3 regions of the Nonomuraea sp. CA-143628 genome follow, and region 2 is predicted to be linked to each of the others. Evidence: riboswitches for the same ligand, from Rfam matches in the RefSeq annotation. Region 2 holds a riboswitch; each other region holds the start of a gene.
What was found. A riboswitch is a leader RNA that binds a small molecule or an ion and turns the genes downstream of it on or off. The one in region 2 is predicted to bind cobalamin.

Region 1: another riboswitch for cobalamin. It lies ahead of ACQP2T_RS28645 (CbtB domain-containing protein); the one in region 2 lies ahead of ACQP2T_RS21570 (ribonucleoside-diphosphate reductase subunit alpha).
Region 3: another riboswitch for cobalamin. It lies ahead of cobN (cobaltochelatase subunit CobN); the one in region 2 lies ahead of ACQP2T_RS21570 (ribonucleoside-diphosphate reductase subunit alpha).

What each region holds. Positions count from the first base shown of each region.
Region 1 covers NZ_CP192072.1:6,267,543-6,271,656, forward strand. Annotated here, with positions in the region: gene ACQP2T_RS28630 (VWA domain-containing protein) at 1-129, opposite strand, end outside; gene ACQP2T_RS28635 (histidine phosphatase family protein) at 126-863, opposite strand; gene ACQP2T_RS28640 (CbtA family protein) at 870-1,619, opposite strand; gene ACQP2T_RS28645 (CbtB domain-containing protein) at 1,628-1,816, opposite strand; adenosylcobalamin (AdoCbl) riboswitch at 1,818-1,966, opposite strand; gene ACQP2T_RS28650 (M28 family peptidase) at 1,958-3,508, opposite strand; gene ACQP2T_RS28655 (phosphoesterase) at 3,761-4,114, opposite strand, start outside.
Region 2 covers NZ_CP192072.1:4,675,854-4,679,967, reverse strand. Annotated here, with positions in the region: gene ACQP2T_RS21575 (ribonucleotide-diphosphate reductase subunit beta) at 1-772, opposite strand, end outside; gene ACQP2T_RS21570 (ribonucleoside-diphosphate reductase subunit alpha) at 799-3,006, opposite strand; cobalamin riboswitch at 3,134-3,327, opposite strand; gene ACQP2T_RS21565 (tripartite tricarboxylate transporter substrate-binding protein) at 3,332-4,114, opposite strand, start outside.
Region 3 covers NZ_CP192072.1:6,257,608-6,261,721, reverse strand. Annotated here, with positions in the region: gene cobN (cobaltochelatase subunit CobN) at 1-1,808, opposite strand, end outside; cobalamin riboswitch at 1,844-2,031, opposite strand; gene cobG (precorrin-3B synthase) at 2,060-3,364, shown strand; gene ACQP2T_RS28605 (precorrin-8X methylmutase) at 3,402-4,022, shown strand; gene ACQP2T_RS28600 (precorrin-2 C(20)-methyltransferase) at 4,028-4,114, shown strand, end outside.

The sequences.
Region 1 (4,114 bases), 1.6 Mb from region 2:
GGACTTGGCGGTGCCCTTCTCACCCCGTACCAGCACACCGCCCACCCGTGGCGAGACGGCGTTGAGCACCAGCGCCAGCTTCAGGTCGTCGAGCCCGACGACGGCGCTGAACGGATACGAGACGATCAAGACAGGACCTTCCGTACGTTCACGACAAGGATCTTCCGGTTAAGGATCTTCCGGTTGACGTGGGCGACCCGCCAGCCGCCTCGTGTGACGGTCAGCTCGGTGACGGACAGCGGCGCGAGATCGAAACGGGCGGCGCGCACCGGGTCCAGCCCCAGCGCGTGGCCGAGCGCCGCCCGGATGGCGCCCGCGTCGCAGACGGCGACCGCCTCGGGCTCCCCGCGTACCGAGTCGAGCCAGCCGGCCACCCGCGCCGCCAGCACGGCCAGGCTCTCCCCGCCGTGCGGCGCCGCGTCCGGATCCGCCAGCCAGCTCGCCAGCGCGTCCGGCTCCTCCCGCGCGACCCGCCCGTACGGCAGGCCGCGCCATCGGCCGTGATCCGCCTCGGCGAGCGCGGTGACCACGCACGGTTCCCAGCCGAGCGCGGCGGCGGTCTGCCGCGCCGCGACACTGGGAGCGACCCACGCCACCGACCCGGCCACCACCGCGCTGGCCACCGCTGAGTCGGCCGCCGCTGAGTCGGCCGCCACCGAACCGGCCGCCACCGAACCGGCCGCCACCGAACCGGCCGCCACCGACTCGGCCACGACCGAGGCGAGGCCATGGGCGCTGGCCAGGCCGTGTGCGCTGGCCAAGTCGTGCGCTCTGGCCAGGCTCGCCGCGTCGGCGTCCTCATCGGCCCCGGGAAAGCAGGCGGTCCGCATTCCCGGCGTACTGGCGTGCCGGACGAACAGCACGCCGGCTCAGCCCGGCGAGACGGCGGTCGCGGGTACGGCCGCCGCCCGCCGCGCCGCCCTGTCGCTCACCCACCCGAACAGCACACCGAAGGCCGTCCAGAAAACGAGCTGCGTCCCTAACGACACGAGCCTGAACTGCCACAGCAGCGTGGCGGGAAAACCCTCGGGCACCTCGTCCACGGTCGGCAGCAGCAGCCACGCGGCGACCACCGGGACCAGATACGCGACCCCGGCCGCGACCCACCGCGCCCATGGCCCGGCGGTCACCCGGCGCGCGGTCGCCACCGCGATCGCGATCGCGGCCAGCCCGACAAGGATCATCACGAAATAGAGGGCGGTCCGGCTGTTGATCGTTTCCGGGTCTCCGACAGCCGGCGGATTGGCCGGATATTTCACGAACGGTACGAGGATCATCGCCCCGAACGCCGACCCGGCGGCGGCGAGCGCCAGCCCGCCCTCCGACCGTGGACCGACCCGGCCCCGCAGACCCGCGTACACCAGGGCGAAGACCCCTCCCACGGCCAGCCCGTACAGGCCGGTGGCGAGGAAGAGCCCGGCCTTCTGGCCCGGCCTGCTGACCAGCTCCTCCTCGCCGAGATCGCCGTGGTCATGGCCAGGTTCCTGCGCGGCGTGCGCCTGTTCCAGTGCGATGGCACTGTCCACCTGCGGTTCCCCGAAGGCGAAGGCGAAGCCGCCCGCGATCAATCCGGCCAGCAGGCCCAGAAGCAGGCCCCTGACCAGCAGGGTGCGTACCATGCCGAGGTCTAGTGGCAGGGCACGCCGAGCAGGTGACGCCCGTCGTGCATGAGTTCGTGCAGGTACGCACCCGTCTGCGAGATGGCGCCGTTGTCCATCAGCACCAGGTAGGCGATCAGCAGCAGAACCGGTACGGCCAGCAACCACAGCCGCAGACGGGGGAACGGAATGACGGTAGGAGCGGACAGACCACTCATCAGTGCCTCCTCAGGGATGACGCGTCCCAACAAATGAGGTCACGGAGGTCCAAGCGACCTGGCTCCCGGGATCTACGTCCCGGATACAGTGGCGCGTCCGCACCGGCATCTCACCGGATTTCCCTTGGACAACCGTGAAATCTACCGGAACGTATCCTTTCCTCCCGTTCGCGTCAACACATCAAGAAAGTCAGAGGTTGGCGCGGTGAAGCGCGCACGGCTGGTGGCGGGTGCCACTCGCGGCGGGATGGAGCGCAGGTTGAAGGCGTATCGGGCGACGGAATCGGCGATGGCGTCCGCGTCCACGTCCAGCGCCGTGGCGTTGATGTTGGCGATGGTGTCGCACGCCTGGTGGTAGCAGGCGTCGTAGGCGACCCCGGCCGTCCCGCCGAACAGCGCCGCCTCCGCGGCCGTCTTGATCCCCTCGGCACCGGTGAAGATGCCGCCGGCCGGGATCCCGACCGCGATGAACGGCCCGTAGTCCGAACGCCCGTCGAAGTCCGTGCCCACCGTGGGCAGGCCACGGGAGCCGTAGAACGCCGCCAGCTGCTTCTCGATCTCGGCCGAACCGGGCGGACCGGCGGGGGAGCCGACGTTGTCGGAGTTGTCCCCGTCGTACAGCTTGTAGGCGTAGTTCGGCGAGCCCACCATGTCGAAGTTCAGATACACCCGGATGCGGTCCCGCTGCGCCTGCGACAACGACCCGACGTACTGATCGGAACCGAGCAGCCCGATCTCCTCGGCCGCCCAGAAGGCGAAGCGGACCTTGTTCTTGACCGGGTACAGCGCCATCTCCTCGGCGACCTCCAGGATCGCCGCGCTGCCCGAGCCGTTGTCGTTGATGCCGGGCCCCGCCGTCACGCTGTCGAGGTGCGCGCCCACCATGACGACGTCGCGCGGGTCGCCCAAGCGGGTCTCGGCGATCACGTTGTCCGTGCTGCCGAGCACGAGGTTGGCGTCGACCTTGAGGTGTACCGTCGCACCAGGCGTGCTCGCGAGCTCGTTGCCCACGGCGAAGTCGGCGAACACCATGGGGATCCCGCCCCGCCACTCGCCGATGTCCAGCGGGAACGCGTCGGTACGACCCGGCTGGCCCTCGTTGAAGATGATGAGCCCGGTCGCGCCCGCCGCGGCCGCGTTCTGCACCTTATTGACGAACGGGCAGGTGCCGCGCTGGACGAGCGCGATACGGCCGGTCACGAACCCGGCGAAGTCCGCCGCTTCGCAGCCGCTGGTCGAGGTCGGCGTCGGGGTGGGTGGCAGCGTGAGGTCCACACCCTGGACCTGCGCGGTCACCTCGCCCGGCGGGGAGGGCTGGAAGGTGAGGAAGTCCTCGTTCGGTACGTACGTCTTCGCGCTCGGCGCGGTGAGCGCCAGTGTCGGCGGGGCGTTCTCGGCCCAGCTCTCGACGAAGTTGATCGGCTGCCGCGTGACCTTGTATCCGGCCTTGCGCAGCTTGTTCGCCACGTAGTCGCGGGAGGCGTCGTAGCCGCTGGTGCCGGTCGCGCGGATGCCGCCATGGGCGGTGGCGATGGCCTGCAGGGCCTGCAGGTGCTTGGCGACGTTCGTCCCCTTGACCTGCTTGACCAGCAGCTTGGCGAAGACGTCGTCCAGGCCGCCGGCGTTGGCGGGCACGGCCATGGCGATGGTCACGGAGAGCGCGGTGATCAGAATAGTGATGACTCTGCGCATTCGGATTCCCCCTGTGGGACAGGAACGGGAAGGCAGACGATCCCCGAGTCTCGCCGAACGCGAACGTAACCCGGCCCCGCACCGTTGAAAAGACCCACGCCGCCATGGGGACCGGCCCCCGACCGGCGAGAGAGCACCACGCCGCTATGGGGACCGGCCCCCGACCGGTGAAGAGGGCACCACGCCGCTGATCGTGCGGACGCGGCGGTCCCGCGTGGTACGCGGGACCGCCCACGTCAGAGGGTCAGCGAGTCAGCGGACGCGGATGAAGACGGGGTTGGAGTAGAACCACAGGTCCTGCCACGGGCTCTCCTTGCCGTCGGCCGCCGGCTCCATCTCGTCGGTGCCGGTGCCGCGTACCCGCAGGTAGCTGTCAGTCTGCACGTCGCGCAGCGTGTGCCGGATGACGTAGTCCTTGCCCTGCTGGCGCCAGTCGCCCGGGCCGAAGCGCGCCACGACCTTGGTGGTGGGGTTGGTGTCGGCGTCCAGGTTGGCGCTGACGCCGCTCACCTGTCCGGTGATGAGGTCGACGCGCCGCACCTCCGGGCGTTCGCCGTTGCCGTTCTTGCCCTCCAGCGGCCGGAACCGGATCTCGACCTCGACGTC
Region 2 (4,114 bases):
CGCCGCACAGATCGCGGGCGAAGGCCAACTCGGCGGCGACGGCCTCCTCGATCATGCGGGTGACCTGCTCCCCCAGCTTGTCGTCGAACAGCTCGGGCTCCTCGGCCCGCACGGTGTCGACGACGCTGAAGGCGAACTCCATGTGCATGGACTCGTCGCGGAACACCCAGTTGGTGCCGGTGGCCAGCCCGCCGAGCAGGCCCCGAGACCGGAACCAGTATACGTAGGCGAACGCTCCGTAGAAGAAGAGCCCTTCGATGCAGGCGGCGAAGCAGATCAGGTTGAGCAGGAACTGCCGCCGCTCGTCCGCGTTCTCCAGCCGCCGCAGGCCGTTGATCGAGTCGATCCACCGGAAGCAGAACTCCGCCTTGTCCCTGATGGACGGAATGTGCTCGACGGCGGCGAACGCCTTGACCCGTTCCTCCAGGTCAGGCAGGTACGTGTCGAGCAGCGTCAGGTAGAACTGCACGTGCACGGCCTCCTCGAACAGCTGCCTGCTGAGGTACAGGCGCGCTTCGGGGGCGTTGACGTGCTGATAGAGGTTGAGCACGAGGTTGTTGGCCACGATGGAGTCGCCGGTGGCGAAGAAGGCGACCAGCCGGTTGATCAGGTGGCGCTCCTGCGGCGTCATCCTGGCCAGGTCGGCGAGGTCGGAGTGCAGGTCCACCTCCTCGACGGTCCAGGTGTTGCGGATCGCGGCGCGATAGCGCTCATAGAAGTCCGGGTAACGCATGGGACGCAGGGTCAGGTCCATGCCGGGGTCGAGCAGCATTTGGGGGTCTCCGTTCGAGGGGGCTACTACTGGCAGGCTTCGCAGGTTTCCGGGTTCTCCAGGGAGCAGGCGACGGCGTCGAGCGCGATCGTGCTCTGGGCGATCGTCGTCTGGGCGATCCGGGTGGCCGGGCGCGAGCGCAGGTAGTAGGTGGTCTTCAGGCCTTGCTTCCAGGCATAGGCGTACATCGACGACAGCTTGCCGATCGTCGGGCTGGCCATGAACAGGTTGAGCGACTGCGACTGGTCGATGTACGGCTGACGGGCCGCGGCCAGGTCGATGAGCGCCTTCTGCGGCAGCTCCCAGGCCGTGCGGTACAAGGTCTTGAGGTCATCGGGGATGCCCGCGATGTCCTGGACCGAGCCGTCCGCCCGCTTGATGTCGTCACGCATCCGCTGCGTCCACAGCCCGCGAGCCTGGAGGTCGGCCACCAGGTAGCGGTTGACCTGGAGGAACTCCCCCGACAGCGTCTCGCGCTTGAACACGTTGGACACCTGCGGCTCGATGCACTCGTAGCACCCGGCGATGGAGGCGATGGTCGCGGTCGGGGCGATGGCGACCATCAGCGAGTTGCGCAGCCCGGTCGTGGCGATCTTCGCGTGCAGCTCGGCCCAGCGCGGCGACGCGGCGGCGTCGTAGTGGTCGGGGTGCAGGACGCCGCCGGCCGCCCTGGTCTCCTCGTACGACGGATGCCGGCCGCGCTCGACGGCCAGGTCGGCGGAGGTGTCGTAGGCGGCCAGGGCGATCTCCTCGGCGACGCGGGTCGACAGCCCCAGCGCCTCGGGCGAGTCGAACGGCAGCCGGAGCGCGAAGAAGACGTCGGCCAGGCCCATCACGCCGAGCCCGATCGGCCGCCAGCGCTTGTTGGCCGCCTCCGCCTCGGCGGTCGGGTAGAAGCCCAGGTCGATGGTCCGGTCCAGGAAGCGCACCGCCGTACGGACGGTCGTGCGCAGCCGGGCCCAGTCGACGCCCTCGCCGGTCAGGTGGGCGGCGAGGTTGATCGAGCCGAGGTTGCACACCGCCGTCTCGCCGTCGCTGGTGACCTCGAGGATCTCGGTGCACAGGTTGGACAGGTGGATGACGTTCTCGGGCCGGGCCGTCTGGTTGGAGGTGCGGTTGGCGGCGTCCTTGAACGTCATCCAGCCGTTGCCGGTCTGGGCGAGGGTGCGCATCATCCGGCCGTAGAGGGTCCGGGCGGGCAGCTGCCGGGTGTAGCGGCCGTCGGCCTCGTAGGCGCGGTAGGCGCGGGTGAACGCCTCCCCGTACAGGTCGGTGAGGTCGGGGACCTCCTTGGGGTCGAACAGCGACCAGACCTCGTCGGCCTCCACCCGCCGCATGAACTCGTCCGGCACCCAGTTGGCCAGGTTGAGGTTGTGCGTACGCCGGGCCTCCTCGCCGGTGTTGTCGCGCAGTTCCAGGAACTCCTCGACGTCGGCGTGCCAGGTCTCCAGGTAGACGCAGGCCGCGCCCTTGCGGCGCCCGCCCTGGTTGACGGCGGCGACGGAGGAGTCGAGCGTACGCAGCCAGGGCACGATGCCGTTGGAGTGCCCGTTGGTGCCCTTGATGAGGGATCCGCGCGAGCGCACCCGGGTCCAAGCGATGCCGATGCCCCCGGCGTACTTCGACAGCCTGGCCACCTGCCCGTAGCGGTCGTAGATCGACTCCAGCTCGTCACGCGGCGAGTCGAGCAGGAAGCACGACGACAGCTGCGGGCGGCGCGAACCGGAGTTGAACAGCGTCGGCGAGCTCGGCAGGTACGACAGCGTGGACATGAGACCGTACAGCTCGGCGGCCTCGGCGACCGTCTCCGACAGCCCGCAGGCCACGCGGAGCAGGAAGTGCTGCGGCCGTTCGAGCACCGTCCGCGACTGCGGGTGCCGCAGCAGGTAGCGGTCGTAGACCGTACGCAAGCCGAAATACTCGAAGCGGTCGTCCGCCTCGCCGGAGACGAGCGCGTCGAGCTCGGCGGCGTGCGCGCCGACGAAGGCGGCGAGCGAGTCCTGGAGCAGCCCGGCGGCGTGGCTGGCGGCGATGGACTCGGAGAAGGTCCGCACGCCGTGCCCGGCCGCCTCGTCGGCGATCTCCTCGGCCAGGAGCCGGGCGGCGATCCGGGAGTTGGCCGGATCGGTGATCACTCGTGCGGCGGCCTCCTCGATCGCCAGCCGCCTGTCGACGGTGGTCGGCTGCCGATCGACCGTGGCCGGCTGGTGATCGGCCTCAATGATCTGCGTCACGTGCTCTCTCCTCGCGAGCTCATCCCCGTGAGGGCGCGTGAGAGCACGGCGGCCCTGGACTCCATGGCCGCCGACGCCCCCGGCCCTCCCTCGAGGCCATGGACACTTCGATGGGCGGAGCCGGCTGGCTCCCCCAACGTCACCGGCAGGTCTTCGGGCTCGCGGGCATGGTCGATAATTCCTACTGGCCGTCGCTTCCCGGAAATGCCCAGTGCTCGTGACGGCGGTCGTTCCCGCTCACCGCTGCGGGGCAGCCCCGGAATCGCACCGGGTTCCCTTTTGCTCCGCCCCGAGGGGCGAACCAGCGACGAGCAGAATCCTACATCTAGTGGCCCTTGGCGCAACTACCCCAGCATGTTGTGTCAGCGGTATCGAGCATGCCGAGATCGCGGAGCACGGCCCTGGTCCTGCCGATCTCCGAGGCCAGCCACTGTTCGAAGTCGTCGCCGCTGAGCGGGATCGAGGTCCATCCCTCCGCCCGGCAGGCCGCCCGCCAGGCGGCGGACTCCGTGACCTCGTCGCAGAGCCGGATGGCGACGGCCTTGCCGTCGTCGGACATCTCCTCGGGCCCCACGGCCGCGCACCAGTCGGCGAAGTCGACCCGCACGCCGCACTCCAGCAGGCTCGGCGCGTCGACGCCGTCCACCCGGCGCGCGCTGGAGACGGCCAGCACCCTGACCTGGCCCTTGCCGATGGCGTGGCGCCAGTCCGCGAGCGTGCCGGTCGCCGCGGCGGCCTTGCCGCCGAGGAGCGCGGCCGCGGCCTCCTCGCTGCCGGGAAAACCGGTGTAGTCGACCTGCCGGGTGTCGGCGCCAAGACCCTTGGCGATCAGCCCGAACAGCAGGTGGTCGGGCTCGCCCTGCGGTCCGCCCGTCAGCGGCGTGCGGTCGGGGTGGGCGACCAGTTGCGCGCCGAACTGGTCGAAGGTGGCGAACTTGGAGTGGGCGGGCACCACCACCACCTCGATCTGGCCGGTGAGCCGGGCCAGCGGCGTGGCGGTGTCGAGCAGCGACAGCCCGTTGTTGAGCTCGGTCGCGGCCAGCGCGGGCAGCCCGGTGACGGTGATCCGGGTGACGGGCGGCGTGCCGGAGACCGGGAAACCGGCGTC
Region 3 (4,114 bases), 1.6 Mb from region 2:
GCCGGGTCCATTGCGGCGATGGTGGCGTGCTCGTCCAGGAGCTGTTCCAGCCGGGCGATGTCGCCGTACGTCTCCGCCCGCGCCATCGGCGGCACCATGTGGTCCACCAGCACCGCGTGCGCCCGCCGCTTGGCCTGGGTGCCCTCGCCCGGATCGTTCACCAGGAACGGGTAGACCAGCGGCAGGTCGCCGATGGCCGCGTCAGTGCCGCACGAGGCGGACATGCCCGCCGACTTGCCCGGCAGCCATTCCAGGTTGCCGTGCTTGCCCACGTGCACCATCGCGTGCGCGCCGAACTCGGCCGACAGCCAGCGGTAGGCGGCCAGGTAGTGGTGGCTGGGCGGCAGGTCGGGGTCGTGGTAGATGGCGATCGGGTTGTCGCCGAAGCCGCGTGGCGGTTGCACCATGACCACCACGTTCCCGGCGCGCAGCGCCGCCAGGACGATGTCGCCGTCATGGACGAACAGCTCGCCGGGCGGGGCTCCCCAGTGCCGCTCGATCCCGGTGCGCAGGCCGGCGGGGAGCGTGCGGTACCAGCGTTCGTAGGAGGTGGCGGAGATGCGTACCGGATTGCCCGCCAGGTGCTCCTCGGTCAGCCAGTCCTGGTCCTGGCCGCCCGCGGCGATGAGCGCGTGGATGAGCGCGTCGCCGTCCTGCTCGGCCACGCCGGGGAAGCCCTCGCCCAGGTCGTAGCCCGCTTCGGCGAGCCTGGCCAGCAGCCGTACGGTGCTGGCGGGGGTGTCCAGGCCGACGGCGTTGCCGACGCGCGAGTGCTTGGTCGGGTACGCCGACAGCATCACCACCAGCCGCCGCCCGCCGGGCGGGGTGTGGCGCAGCAGCCCGTGGCGTACGGCGATGCCCGCCACCCGCGCGGCCCGCTCCGGGTCGGCGACATAGACGGTCAGCCCGTCCGGATCGACCTCCTTGAAGGAGAAGGGCACGGTGATGATCCGTCCGTCGAACTCGGGGATGGCCACCTGCGAGGCGGCGTCCAGCGGCGAGAGGCCGTCGTCGTTGTCCTCCCACGCCTGCCTGGACGAGGTCAGGCACAGGCCCTGCAGGATCGGCACGTCGAGCGCGGCCAGCGCGCCCACGTCCCACGCCTCGTCGTCCCCGCCCGCGCCCGCCGTCGCCGGACGCGAGCCGCCCGCCGCCAGCACGGTCACCACCAGCGCGTCGGCGGCCCGCAGGGTGTCCAGCAGCTCGGGTTCGGCGGTGCGCAACGAGGAGCAGAAAACCGGCAGCGCCTGCCCGCCCGCCTCCTCGACGGCGGCGCAGAGCGTCTCGACGAAGGCCGTGTTGCCCGCCATGTGGTGCGCCCGGTAGTAGAGCACTCCGATCACGGGCCCCTCGTGTGACCGTACCTGGCGTTCCAGCCGCCCCCAGGACGGCGTGGGCTCCGGCGGCGCGAACCCGCGCCCGGTCAGCAGGACGGTGTCGCACAGGAAGGCGTGCAGCTCGGTCAGGTTGGCGGGCCCGCCGTGCGCCAGGTACGCGTGCGCGTCGGCGCAGACGCCGCCGCTCACCGTGGACAACTCCATCAGCTCGGCGTCCGGCGCCTGCTCGCCGCCCAGCACCACGACCGGACGGGGCCCGGCCAGCAGGGCGTCGAGCCCCTCCTGCCAGGCGCGGCGGCCGCCGAGCAGCCGTGCGACGACCAGGTCGGCCCCCTCCAGCAGGCCGGGCAGATCGTCGGGGGCGAGCCGGGCGGGATTGCCCAGGCGGTAGGGGGCGCCGCAGGCACGCGCGCTCAGCAGGTCGGTGTCGGAGGTGGAGAGCAGCAGGACGGTACGGCTGTCGCCAGGCACGGCGCGATCCTCCCTCGGGGTCCTCGCCCCGGTCGTGGGTGTCGCGACGGCAGGAGTCTCCTGGCTCCCGGATCAGCGCTCACCCCGGCCTTCCCACCCGTTGCCGGGCAGTGGCCTGCGGTGGGGTTCGCTCCCCGGTCACAGTGGCGGGACCGCGCCGGATTCGCACCGGCTTCCTCCCTTTGCCATCGCCTACCCAGGAGCCTACGGCAGGATCAACCTCCACCAGAAGTGGCGTTACCATCCTCATCGTGTCCATAGCCGACTTTTCCGGACGGGTCCGGCCCGACGCCTGTCCGGGAGCGCTCCAGGTGCACGAGGCCGCCGACGGCCCGCTGGCCCGCGTCCGCCTGCCCGGCGGCGCGGTCTCCGGCGGGCAGCTCCGCGAGCTGGCGGCCTGCGCGGCGGAGCTGGGCTCCGGGGTGGTCGAGCTCACGTCGCGGGCGAACGTACAGGTGCGGGGTCTGCGCGAACCGGCCGCTTTCGCCGAACGGATCGCCGCCGCCGGGCTGCTGCCCTCGGCCGCGCACGAACGTGTACGCAACATCGTCGCCTCGCCGCTCGGCGGCCGCGGGCCCTCTGGTTTGGTGGACACGCAACCCCTGGTAGAGGCCCTGGACCTGGCTCTGTGCGCGCTTCCCCGGCTGGCCGAGCTGCCGGGGCGCTTCCTGTTCGCGCTGGACGACGGCACGGGTGACACGCGGCAGCTGGCCGCCGATGTCGCTCTCGTGCCTGCGGCGGCGGACGGTGACGCCTGGGCGACACCGCCCGACGGCGCGGTGACGGGCGGTGATGCCTGGGTGTCACTGCTGCTGGCGGGCGTGGACACCGGGCTTGTCGTGTCCCGTGACGCGGCGGTCGAGCAGATGATCGCCGCCGCCGAGGCGTTCCTCGACGAACGGGAGCGCGGGTTTTCCGATCGTGACCGGGGCGCGTGGCGGATCGCGGAGTTGGCGGACGGTCCTGCCCGGATCGCCGCCCACCTGGGCTCATCGGACAGTCCCGCCCATTTGGGCGTGGCGGATGACCGTGCGACGACCGCATCGGACGACTCCCCTGCCGGCTCGGCCCACCGCCCCGGACCTGTCGTTCAGCGGGACGGCCGCGTGGCGCTGGAGGCCGTGGTGCCGCTCGGGCGGCTGTCCGCCGCTCAGGTACGCGCTGTCGCCGACACCGCCGCCGACGGTGGAGCGGTTCCGGTGCGGCTGACGCCGTGGCGGACGGTCGTCCTGCTGGACCTGTCCCCCGCCGCGGCCGAGCGGGCGGTGCGGCAGCTGTCCGCGGCCGGGCTGGTGACCGATCCGGCCTCTCCCTGGGTCGGGGTGAGCGCCTGCACCGGACGTCCCGGCTGCGCCAAATCGCTGGCGGACGTGCAGGAGGACGTACGGCGGTGGGTGGCGACCCTGGACGCGCCCGCTGCGACGCCGGTGCACTGGGCCGGTTGCGAGCGGCGCTGCGGGCTGCCCCGCGGCCGGGTGACCCAGATGGTGGCCACCGCCGACGGCTACGAGGAACGGGTGGCCGCTGCTGATGAAGACGAGGAACGGCCGCGGTGATGGGGGCCGGCTTCGACCGATACGAGGAAAGGCAGCAGTGACCGACTACCTGCGCGACGGCGCCGAGATCTACCGGCGCTCGTTCGCGACCATCCGTGCCGAAGCCGACCTCACCGGGATGCCCCCGGATGTGGCCCAGGTGGCGGTGCGGATGATCCACGCGTGTGGCATGACCGACCTCGTCACCGACCTGGACTGGTCGCCTTCGGTGGTCGTCCGGGCCCGCGAGGCGCTTCGGCGCGGCGCGCCCGTGCTGTGCGACGCGCGGATGGTCGCCTCCGGCGTCACCAGGCGCAGGCTGCCCGCCGACAACGACGTGGTGTGCACCCTGGGCGAGCCAGGCGTGCCGGAGCTGGCCGAACGCCTCGGCACCACCCGCAGCGCCGCCGCCCTGGAGCTATGGCGCGACCGGCTGGACGGCGCCGTGGTGGCGATCGGCAACGCCCCGACCGCCCTGTTCCGGCTGCTCGAACTGGTCGCCGAAGGGGCCGGCAGACCGGCGGCGGTGCTCGGCGTGCCGGTCGGCTTCATCGGCGCGGCCGAGTCCAAGCGGGCCCTGGCCGACAGCGACCTGGAATACCTGGTGGTGCACGGACGCCGCGGCGGCAGTGCGATGACGGCGGCGGCGGTCAACGCCATCGCGAACGAGACGGAGTGACGGCGATGACGGGACGGCTGTACGGGGTCGGACTGGGCCCGGGAGACCCTGAGCTGGTCACGGTCAAGACGGCCCGGCTGATCGGCGAGGCG